Arcticibacter tournemirensis: one gene and its partner. The protein of the gene in region 1 interacts with the protein of each later gene in a pairwise test. Links are inferred from orthologs where the notes say so. Each region holds a gene or a part of one and is shown on either strand. Other genes may lie near its edges.

Region 1 (6,468 bases):
GTATCTGCTGAGGAAGGGATCTCGCCAGGAGTTCGAAAGGAAGTGCATTTACTTTGAGTCCGAAGTTTCGGGCAATCTGTATGTAAAAGGCATCATCCCAGCTCCCTTTACATTCCTTTACCAGTGCAAAGATGCCAGAGGACTTTTCTTCCAGGCGTTCTATGAGCATTCTGGACAACCAGTTACCAATATAAATTTCATCTACCTGTCCCATTTGCTTTTCACAAGGTATCCAGCTTAGATTTTCCATCAGCATATGGTAACGTTTTTCGATCCCGGGTATTATATAGCTTTTTAGCTCCAGCGTCGGCGGCTCTGTCCCATCGTTCCTTAACACGGACTTATCATGTTCGTAAACTATATGAAGTACTACATTATTGTAAGCCTCATCCTGACCATGTTTGTGGCGCTCCCAATCGGAAGACTGAATGTGCACCTCTGCATTTCCTGCCCACAGCGTGTTATTAATGCGAACTTTTACATCACTAAAGTCCGGACCGGCATCCTTATTATAAATTCCTGGTGTTATAATTTCGACAGGTTCGGAGTAAATGGTTTTTAAGTCCTTCTGACTAAACTGCCTGAATTTCCATATAAAACAGATAAAGTCCTCGGTCATTTATAGTTATGAGTTATATGTTATGAGTTATGAGTGATTTAAGCCACCGGGGTACGTAAAACCTCCTGTTATATAAAACAAATATGAAGAGCCTAAGGTTTAAAAACAGCTGATTTCTAATACACCTAACTTATAATCCATAATCCATAATTCATAACCACTAAAGCCACGCAGCCATTTCCTGCTGGACCTTCTTCGCTTCCCGTCGTGCAGCCTCCGCGAAATCCTCTCCCGAAGACGCATAAATAATAGCACGCGATGAATTAACGAGTAGTCCGCAATCCTGGTTCATCCCAAATTTACAGACATCATCCAGGCTTCCTCCCTGAGCGCCTACTCCCGGAACCAAAAGAAAGTGGTTAGGCACATGCTTCCTTATAGTAAGGAAGGCCTCTCCTCTTGTCGCTCCCACAACAAACATCATATTTTCATCAGAGCCCCACTCTTTCGCTGTATTTAACACCGATTCAAACAACATCCCGCCTCCATCTGAAGTTAAAAACTGAAAATCCTTGCTTCCCTGATTGGAAGTAAGAGCCAGAAGAATCACCCATTTATCTTCAAAGCTGAGGAAAGGTTTAACAGAGTCGGCGCCCATATAAGGCGCCACGGTCACAGAGTCGAAGCTCATTCCGGAAGATCCCGGATCAAAAAAGGCCTTAGCATACATTTCCGAAGTATTGCCGATATCGCCTCTTTTAGCATCTGCTATGCTGAAGCAGTCTTTCGGGAGATATTCAAAGGTTTTAATGAGGCTTGTCCAACCCGCAAGACCACGGCTTTCATAAAAGGCTGTATTTATTTTATAGGAAACGCAGAAATCTTTTGTCGCATCAATAATCTTCTTGTTAAACTCAAATACAGGATCTTCTGTATCCAGAAGAGAATTTGGAATCTTGTCAATATCTGTATCCAGTCCGATACATAAAAAAGACTTTTTAAGCCTTATCTGATCAATCAATTGTTCGCGTTTCATATTTTATTACTGGTAAAGCCTGCTCCTGGTAATCAAAAAAACATTCATATTGAAGCCATTGGCTCCGTAATGAATACGCATAGCACAAAATAACGAAGTCATCCTGCTTCGTAAAAAGAGGTGTGCAGTTTGCGACACAAAGAAACCAAAACAATAAAGGGCACGAAAATTTTTTTTATTTTTTTGCTATTTCGAAATTATTGCAGTACAATTGTGCCGTTATCTCAGAATGTTATCCTAAACATCGCAGAAAATTCATAACGATTTCTTTAAAATGTTTTTTCTCTGATTGTTGCGGATTTACTCTTACAAACAAAATCCTATATAATATTTCAAAATTGAATGGAAATTACTGAATTGAACGACAAGCTTGTGTCTGAGCTTCGTGAGATTGCCAAATCCTTTGGTATCGAAGGTGCTGATACTTTGCGAAAAGCCGAACTTATAAATAAAATCAAGGAGCAGCAATCACTTATTGAAGCTGCCCGTCAGAGTGAACCAGTTGCCGAAGTTGAGCCAGCGATAGAAGAAAAGCCAAAAAAAAGGGCACGCACTATAAAAACAAAAGCAGAAAAACAACCGGAGTCATCTTCAAGTACGTTATTTGACGCGCCGGCAGAAACTCCTTCAACGGAGCCAGCTCCGGCAGAAGCAGCGCCAGAAGTAGCAACGAAGGCTGAAGCTTCGCCTGCTGAAACCACTCCTGCAGAAAATACAGCGCCTCCTGCCAGGCCAAGAAGGCAGATCACGTTAAAAAAACGTACAGAAGCTGATATAGAAGCTTTCGAAGCAGCTCAACAAGTAGCTCCCGAAGAAAGACCTTCCTCTGCAGCAAGCAGATTTAGCGCTGCCAGAGCCTCTGAAAGAAGTACTGACAGCAGAGCTCAGGAGGCCAGAGCGCAGGAAGCTGCTGGCCTTTCCCCTGCTACCAATTTAGACTTTGACAACGTCATTGTAAATGAAGGTGTGCTTGAAATAATGCCCGATGGCTATGGTTTCCTCCGCTCTTCCGATTACAACTATCTGACGTCTCCTGACGATATTTATGTTTCGCAGTCTCAAATTAAATTATTCGGGCTCAAAACAGGCGATACTGTAAGAGGAAGTATAAGGCCTCCAAAAGAAGGTGAAAAATATTTTCCATTAGTACGTGTAGAAGCTATCAACGGACGGATTCCGGCTGAGGTAAGGGACAGAGTGCCTTTTGATTACCTTACGCCCCTTTTCCCTTTAGAAAAGCTGAATCTGTTCATGGATACAAGCCATAACTCAACAAGGATCATTGACCTGTTTACTCCAATAGGTAAAGGCCAGCGCGGACTGATTGTTGCGCAGCCAAAGACAGGAAAAACCATGTTACTGAAGGATGTGGCTAATGCGATTGCAAAAAATCACCCTGAAGTGTACCTCATTATCCTTCTGATCGACGAACGTCCTGAAGAAGTAACTGATATGGCAAGAAGCGTACGTGCTGAAGTTGTTTCGTCGACATTTGATGAACCTGCAGAGAGACACGTGAAGATTGCTAACATTGTGCTTGAAAAAGCAAAAAGAATGGTAGAATGCGGGCATGATGTTGTTATCCTGCTGGATTCTATTACACGACTGGCCAGGGCCTATAACACCGTTGCTCCGGCTTCCGGAAAAATCCTTTCTGGTGGTGTTGATGCAAATGCACTTCATAAACCAAAACGTTTTTTCGGAGCTGCACGTAATATAGAAGACGGCGGATCTTTAACTATCCTGGCTACCGCCTTGATAGACACTGGTTCTAAAATGGACGAAGTGATCTTCGAAGAGTTTAAAGGTACCGGTAACATGGAACTTCAGCTCGACCGCAAATTATCTAACAAAAGGATATTCCCAGCAATTGATCTTACTGCCTCAAGTACCAGAAGAGATGATCTTCTGCATGACCGTGAAACACTCCAGCGTATCTGGATACTCCGGAATCACCTTGCCGACATGAACTCCCAGGAAGCTATGGAATTCCTGCTTGGACAAATGAGAGGCACAAAATCAAACGAAGAATTTCTTGTTTCAATGAATAGTTAAGACAAAGTGCAGGCGAATAGGAGAAAGTGTAATACTCTTTCTTACCTTTGCGCCTGCACTTGTACTTTTTACATGAAAAAACACATACCAAATGCAATTACTTGTTTCAACTTGTTTAGCGGATGTGTTGGTATTGCCTTTGCATTCAATAACAACCTCATCTATGCAGGCTATGCTATAATTATTGCAGCCCTCTTTGATTTTGCAGATGGTTTAATTGCCCGGGCTCTCAGCGTTTACTCAATTCTGGGTAGGGAGCTTGATTCTCTGGCTGACGTGATCAGCTTTGGACTGCTGCCTTCGGTAATTGTTTACCAGTTATTTCTTGCGGCTCCTCAACTGGGCGAACTGAGTATTTACTTAAATTACTCTGCCTTTATGATCACTATCTTCTCGGCACTCAGGTTAGCTAAATTCAATATTGATGCCCGCCAGACGGATCATTTTATCGGACTGCCTACTCCGGCAAATGCGTTGCTGGTTGCGTCTCTTCCTATGATCATATCTGAAGCAGGAAGCTTTTGGTCGAGCTATATTTTAAATCCTTACTTCCTTTTTATCTTCAGCATTGGAATGGGCTTCCTGCTGGTCATGGAAGTACCACTGATATCGTTAAAATTTAAGTCTTTCGCTCTCAACGAGAACCTCCTACGCTACATTTTACTATTTTCTGCAGCCCTGCTCATCGTGCTGTTTAAATTCGTCGCCGTTCCGTTTATTATCTTTATCTATATCGTTTTATCGGTTATTCAATTTAAGTTTTAAGTAATAGGTTTTAAGTAGTAAGTTCTAAGTAATAAGTTCTAAGTAGAAAGTAATACGTTCTAAGTGATACGTATTGAACGATACATTTCTGATCAATTTCTAACCTATAGGCATTACGCGCAACTCATAACTCATAACTCATAACTCATAACTCATAACTCATAACTCATAACTCATAACTCATAACTCATAACGCCCTACCCTTTCCCCTGAAGGTCGTCTTTTATTTTCTGAAGACCGGCGTAAAGAGACTCGCAGGAGACCTTTAACTGGCTCACCTTTTCCTCTATCTCTTCGGTATGATCAAGATTGCGGGCCTTACGTTCAATTTCAGCCATTTGCTCCTTTGCTGCTTCCACACCCATAAAGGCCAATGTTGGTTTAATCTTATGAGCCACGTCTCCGGTAACTTTCCAATCTTTTTCCTGAATTGCTTTATCCAATTGATCAAAATAGACCGGAGTTTGCTCCATAAAGATGTCGATCATATCAATAATAAACTCGGCATTTCCATCCGCAATATCATTAAGATACGAAAGATCAATATCAAAAGTAGTTTTGTTAATATCCTGGGGCATATTGTTATTATCAGATTCCACTTGTACGTATAAATCGTCAGAAAGTTCGGATAATAGCTCTTTTATCTTCTTCCCTATTAAAGGATGAACCATGTCGGGCGCTATCTCGCATAGTGGCGCTAATGCAAATCTTCTTTCCTGCATTAAGGGGTGAGGGATAACCAGATCGGGTTCGTTAATGATTTCATTCTCATAAAGAAGAATATCAATATCAAGCGTTCTGGACCCCCATTTTTGAACTCGTTCGCGACCCAGAGATTTTTCTATGGCATTTACAGTGAACAAAAGGTCGCGCGGCGAAAGACTCGTAGACACCTGTAAAGCCTGATTCAGAAATTCAGGAAGCCCGGTATTGCCCCATGAGGCAGTTTGATAAATGGAAGATGACTTTTCTATCGGACCTATTTCTCTTTCAATCAAGAGGGCCCCCTCCCGGAGATAAGAGTGTCGGTCGCCCAGATTACTTCCCAGCAACAAATAAATATTTCGCATAAACCTAATTCGGGCTTGTAACGTTTCAAATATATTGATATCTATTGTATACTTGCATATATTAAACACTATAAGATTAGCTTTCGATGAAAGGATTTTTTAAGATTGTTTTCGCTTCAATGGTAGGATTTATCCTGTCGGCCATTGTTTTGGGTATTCTTTTTATTGCCATTGTCGTGGGAATTGTTTCTGCAACCGATGGCGAGAAGGTGACGGTGTCGCCCAACTCCGTTATTCATATGTCTCTCAATGACCAAATTGTAGAGAGAACATCAAAGAGTCCTTTTGACGAGCTTGAACTTACGGGACTTCAAACCAATAAGAACATGGGGTTAAACGACATCTTATTGGCACTCAAGCGTGCTCAGACCGACGATAACATCAAAGGGATCTATCTTGATGTCTCTGGAGTACAGGCAGGAATGGCCACAGTAGAAGAAATAAGAAATGCTCTGATCGACTTTAAAAAGTCGAAGAAGTTTATCCTGGCTTACAGTGAGGTATATACACAGGGCGCCTACTATCTGGCTTCGGTAGCAGACAAGGTTTATATCAATCCGGAAGGGATCCTCGAATTTACAGGATTCAGCTCGCAGGTTACCTTTTTTAAGGGAACAATGGAAAAACTGGAAATTGAGCCGCAGATCATTAAGGTAGGCACATATAAAAGTGCAGTCGAACCATTTATTCTGGATAAGATGAGTGATGCGAACAGGCAACAGGTCACTTCTTTTGTGGGCTCTATGTACGATCATTTCCTAACGCGAATCGGTGCTGCCAGAAGCATCAGTAAAGATTCGCTGTTTGCCATAGCAAACCAGCTGAAGGTTAGGAACGCTTCAGACGCCGTAAAGTTGAAACTGGTGGATGGACTTCGCTATAAGGATCAGGTAATTGACGAACTTAAAAAGCGTACTGGTACCGATAAGAAAGACGATGTTAAAGCTGTTTCTCTTGCAGGCTATATAAAAAACAATACGGTT
Region 2 (3,805 bases), 250 kb from region 1 along the record:
GCACCGTCAACTAAATCTTTAGCTTCTTTTAGTCCAAGACCAGTAAGGTCCTTAACTAATTTAACAACTGCTAACTTCGCGCCACCTGCTTCTTTCAGGATTACGTCAAATGCAGTCTGTTCTTCAGCTGCAGCAGGTGCATCGCCACCGGCAGCAGGAGCAGCAACTGCAACCGCAGCAGCAGCAGGTTCAATACCATACTCGTCTTTAAGGATCTGAGCTAACTCGTTAACTTCTTTTACTGTTAAGTTTACCAATTGTTCAGCAAACGCTTTTAAATCTGCCATTTTATTTAAATTTTACTTTTTACTAATTTATGTGACTGAGCTTTCAGGTGTCTGTCTTAACCTCTATCTTGTAATGTTTTAACTATACCTGCAAGCTTATTTCCACCTGATGAAAGGGCCGAAATAACGTTCTTAGCAGGCGACTGCAATAATCCAATGATTTCGCCGATAAGCTCTTCCTTAGATTTGAGGGTTGCCAGTGCATCTAATTGATTGTCACCTATGAAAAGTGCAGAATCAATGTAGGCGCCTTTTAAAACCGGCTTATCACCTTTTTTTCTAAGTTCTTTGATAAGCTTCGCAGGAGCATTTGCTACTGACGAAAACAAAATCGTAGAAGAACCTTTTAATGCTTCATCTAACTCCGGAGCTTCTAATCCAGCAGCTTCCATTGCCTTACGGATCAGAGTATTCTTTGCGACCTGGATAGGAATCCCGCTCTCAAAGAACTTCCGGCGTATTGCATTGATCTTAGCAACTGAAAGATTTGCAGTATCGGTAATGTAAAAGTTCCCGTACTCCTTAATCTGCGCAGCAAGGGATTGAACAATCTCGTGTTTCTCTTCTTTTGTCATGATTAGATCCCCGCTACTGTTTTAGTTTCAATTTCGATTCCGGGAGACATAGTAGAAGAGATATGAATGCTCTTAAAATATGTTCCTTTTGCTGCTGATGGTTTCAATCTCGAAAGTGTCTGGAGTACTTCCAACGCATTTTCATAGATCTTATCAGCAGGGAAAGATACTTTTCCTATTGAAGTATGAATGATTCCGGTTTTGTCAACCTTAAAATCAATTTTACCACCCTTTACATCAGTTACTGCCTTTCCTACTTCCGTAGTAACAGTACCAGACTTAGGATTTGGCATCAAGTTACGCGGACCGAGAATACGACCCAGCCTACCAACTTTCGCCATCACACTTGGCATGGTGATAATGATATCCACATCGGTCCACCCACCTTCTATTTTTGAAATATACTCATCCAGGCCAACATAATCCGCACCGGCTGCTTTCGCTTCTTCTTCCTTCTCAGGTGTTACCAAAGCCAGAACCCGCACAGTTTTACCTGTACCATGAGGAAGGGTAGCAATACCACGAACCATCTGATTTGCCTTACGCGGATCAACGCCCAAACGAACATCGATATCCACAGAAGCATCAAACTTGGTCGTCGTTACTTCTTTAACAAGAGCAGATGCATCTTGTAAAGAATACGCTTTACCCGCCTCAATCTTGGAGAGTGCCTTTTTTTGATTTTTTGATAATCTAGCCACTTCTTAACTGATTTAATTAATTAACTGTTCCATGGTGCATTACCGGAAACGGTAATTCCCATACTACGTGCTGTACCGGCAACCATTTTCATCGCCGACTCTACAGTAAAAGCATTTAAGTCAGGCATTTTATCTTTAGCAATAGCCTCAACCTGCTCCCAGGATACCGAAGCAACCTTCTTGCGGTTAGGCTCTGCCGACCCACTCTTAATGCCTGAAACTTCAAGCAACTGTATTGCTACAGGAGGGGTTTTAATGATAAAATCAAATGACTTATCAGCGTATACTGTAATTACAACAGGTAATACTTTACCTGGCTTATCCTGGGTGCGTGCATTGAACTGCTTGCAAAACTCCATGATATTCACCCCTTTTGCACCTAGAGCAGGTCCAACCGGAGGTGATGGATTCGCAGCGCCACCCTTGATCTGTAATTTTACTAACGCACTGACTTCTTTTGCCATTTTTGTTTATTTATTTATTACTCAATGTTAGTAAGTGGAAGCTATGTAACATTTAAGATTTTTATTCAGTATCAAGATTTTAGTATCAGGTAGCAAGATTTCCATTTTAGACGCCAAGTAAGAATCTTGCTGTTTGTGTCTTGATACTTGATACTAATATCTTGATACTATATTATTCTTTCTCTACCTGCATATAATTCAACTCCAGAGGAGTACGGCGTCCGAAGATCTTCACCATTACCTTTAACTTCTTCTTCTCTTCGTTTACTTCCTCTATAACACCGGTGAAACCATTGAACGGACCATCCATTACCTTAACATTCTCGCCAACATAATACGGGATGTTCATGGTTTCGCCCTGCTGGCTCATCTCGTCTACTTTTCCCAGTATACGGTTTACCTCCGCCGGACGTAATGGAACAGCGTTGCCCCCCTTGTCGCCAAGAAAACCAATTACACTGTTTATATTTTTTATAACGTGTTCGAGCTCTCCGTCTAAAGCTGCTTCTATCAGAACATACCCAGGATAAAAATTCCTTTCTTTAGCAATCTTCTTCCCTTCACGCATCTGATAGTATTTTTCCATAGGTATCAGAACCTGAGGTAGTAAATGAGAAATACCAAGGCGGTTAACCTCGGTTTCTATATATTGCTTTACTTTCTTTTCCTTACCACTAACTGCTCTGACAACGTACCACTTCAGTTGATCACTCATTGTATTGTTCATTTTAAGCAACCGACCTGTAGAAAAATTTCAAAAGATTGCCGGCAGATTCATCCATAGCTAAAATCATCAGCGCAATAATCACTGAGGCTACAAGCACAATGACCGCTGAATTTTGTAACTCTGTCCAGGTCGGCCATGATACCTTATGGAGCATTTCATCATAAGACTCTTTTATAAATTCAACTACGTTAGCCATTTTTTGCAAACTTAAGCACGGGCACAAGGATTCGAACCCTGATCAAAGGTTTTGGAGACCTCTATTCTACCATTGAACTATGCCCGTAATTTTATCTCCCTCAGAAGATTTAAGATTGATTTTTATTTTTTAGAACAAAGTACCCAGAGATTCTGAGTACTTTGTAATTTATCTATTCATCCAACCGCGTTAACGGTGTCGAATGTTATTTTAAAATTTCAGTTACCTGACCGGCACCTACAGTTCTACCACCTTCGCGGATAGCGAAACGTAAACCTTTTTCCATCGCAATCGCGTTGATAAGTTTTACAGTGATAGTAACGTTATCACCAGGCATAACCATTTCTACACCTTCAGCCAGTGAAATCTCACCAGTTACGTCTGTGGTACGGAAATAGAACTGAGGACGATATTTGTTGAAGAATGGAGTGTGACGACCACCTTCAGCTTTTGATAAAACGTAAACCTCAGCTTTGAAATCTGTGTGAGGAGTTACTGAACCTGGTTTACAGATAACCATACCACGACGGATATCAGTCTTTTCAATACCACGTAACAATAAACCTACGTTGTCACCAGCTTCACCTCTGTCAAGGATCTTACGGAACATTTCAACACCTGTTACTGTTGATTTCAGGTTTTCAGCTCCCATACCCAGGATTTCAACCGGCTCACCAGAGTTGATAACACCACGCTCGATACGACCAGTTGCTACTGTTCCACGACCAGTGATAGAGAATACGTCTTCAACCGGCATTAAGAAAGGAAGGTCAGTCAGACGTGGAGGAATTGGAATATAGCTATCTACAGCTTCCATTAATTCCATGATCTTAGCTACCCACTGTGCATCTCCAT

Evidence for each region. The genes of interacting proteins can lie anywhere in the genome.
Region 2: the proteins of rho (region 1) and nusG interact in binary tests that used the Escherichia coli proteins (3 or more experiments, as listed by UniProt). The link is inferred for Arcticibacter tournemirensis from one-to-one orthologs.

Annotation. Positions count from the first base shown.
Region 1 is NZ_VFPL01000001.1:4,552,621-4,559,088, forward strand. What follows is about bases 1,309-4,293. They hold rho (transcription termination factor Rho), read left to right. Parts: upstream 1,309-1,937; coding sequence 1,938-3,650; downstream 3,651-4,293. Other genes in these bases: pyrF (orotidine-5'-phosphate decarboxylase), read right to left, coding at 1,309-1,595; BDE36_RS18920 (CDP-alcohol phosphatidyltransferase family protein), read left to right, coding at 3,723-4,293. Outside these bases: BDE36_RS18905 (DUF2851 family protein), read right to left, coding at 1-619; more of pyrF, read right to left, coding at 780-1,308; more of BDE36_RS18920, read left to right, coding at 4,294-4,415; folK (2-amino-4-hydroxy-6-hydroxymethyldihydropteridine diphosphokinase), read right to left, coding at 4,613-5,485; signal peptide peptidase SppA, read left to right, coding at 5,572-6,468. UniProt on the Escherichia coli protein: Facilitates transcription termination by a mechanism that involves Rho binding to the nascent RNA, activation of Rho's RNA-dependent ATPase activity, and release of the mRNA from the DNA template.
Region 2 is NZ_VFPL01000001.1:4,805,545-4,809,349, forward strand. The notes cover bases 972-3,786. They hold nusG (transcription termination/antitermination protein NusG), read right to left. Parts: upstream 2,743-3,786; coding sequence 2,200-2,742; downstream 972-2,199. Other genes in these bases: rplA (50S ribosomal protein L1), read right to left, coding at 972-1,563; rplK (50S ribosomal protein L11), read right to left, coding at 1,584-2,027; secE (preprotein translocase subunit SecE), read right to left, coding at 2,756-2,950; tuf (elongation factor Tu), read right to left, coding at 3,156-3,786. In the rest of the region: rplL (50S ribosomal protein L7/L12), read right to left, coding at 1-287; rplJ (50S ribosomal protein L10), read right to left, coding at 344-862; more of rplA, read right to left, coding at 865-971; more of tuf, read right to left, coding at 3,787-3,805. UniProt on the Escherichia coli protein: Part of the processive rRNA transcription and antitermination complex (rrnTAC). The complex forms an RNA-chaperone ring around the RNA exit tunnel of RNA polymerase (RNAP).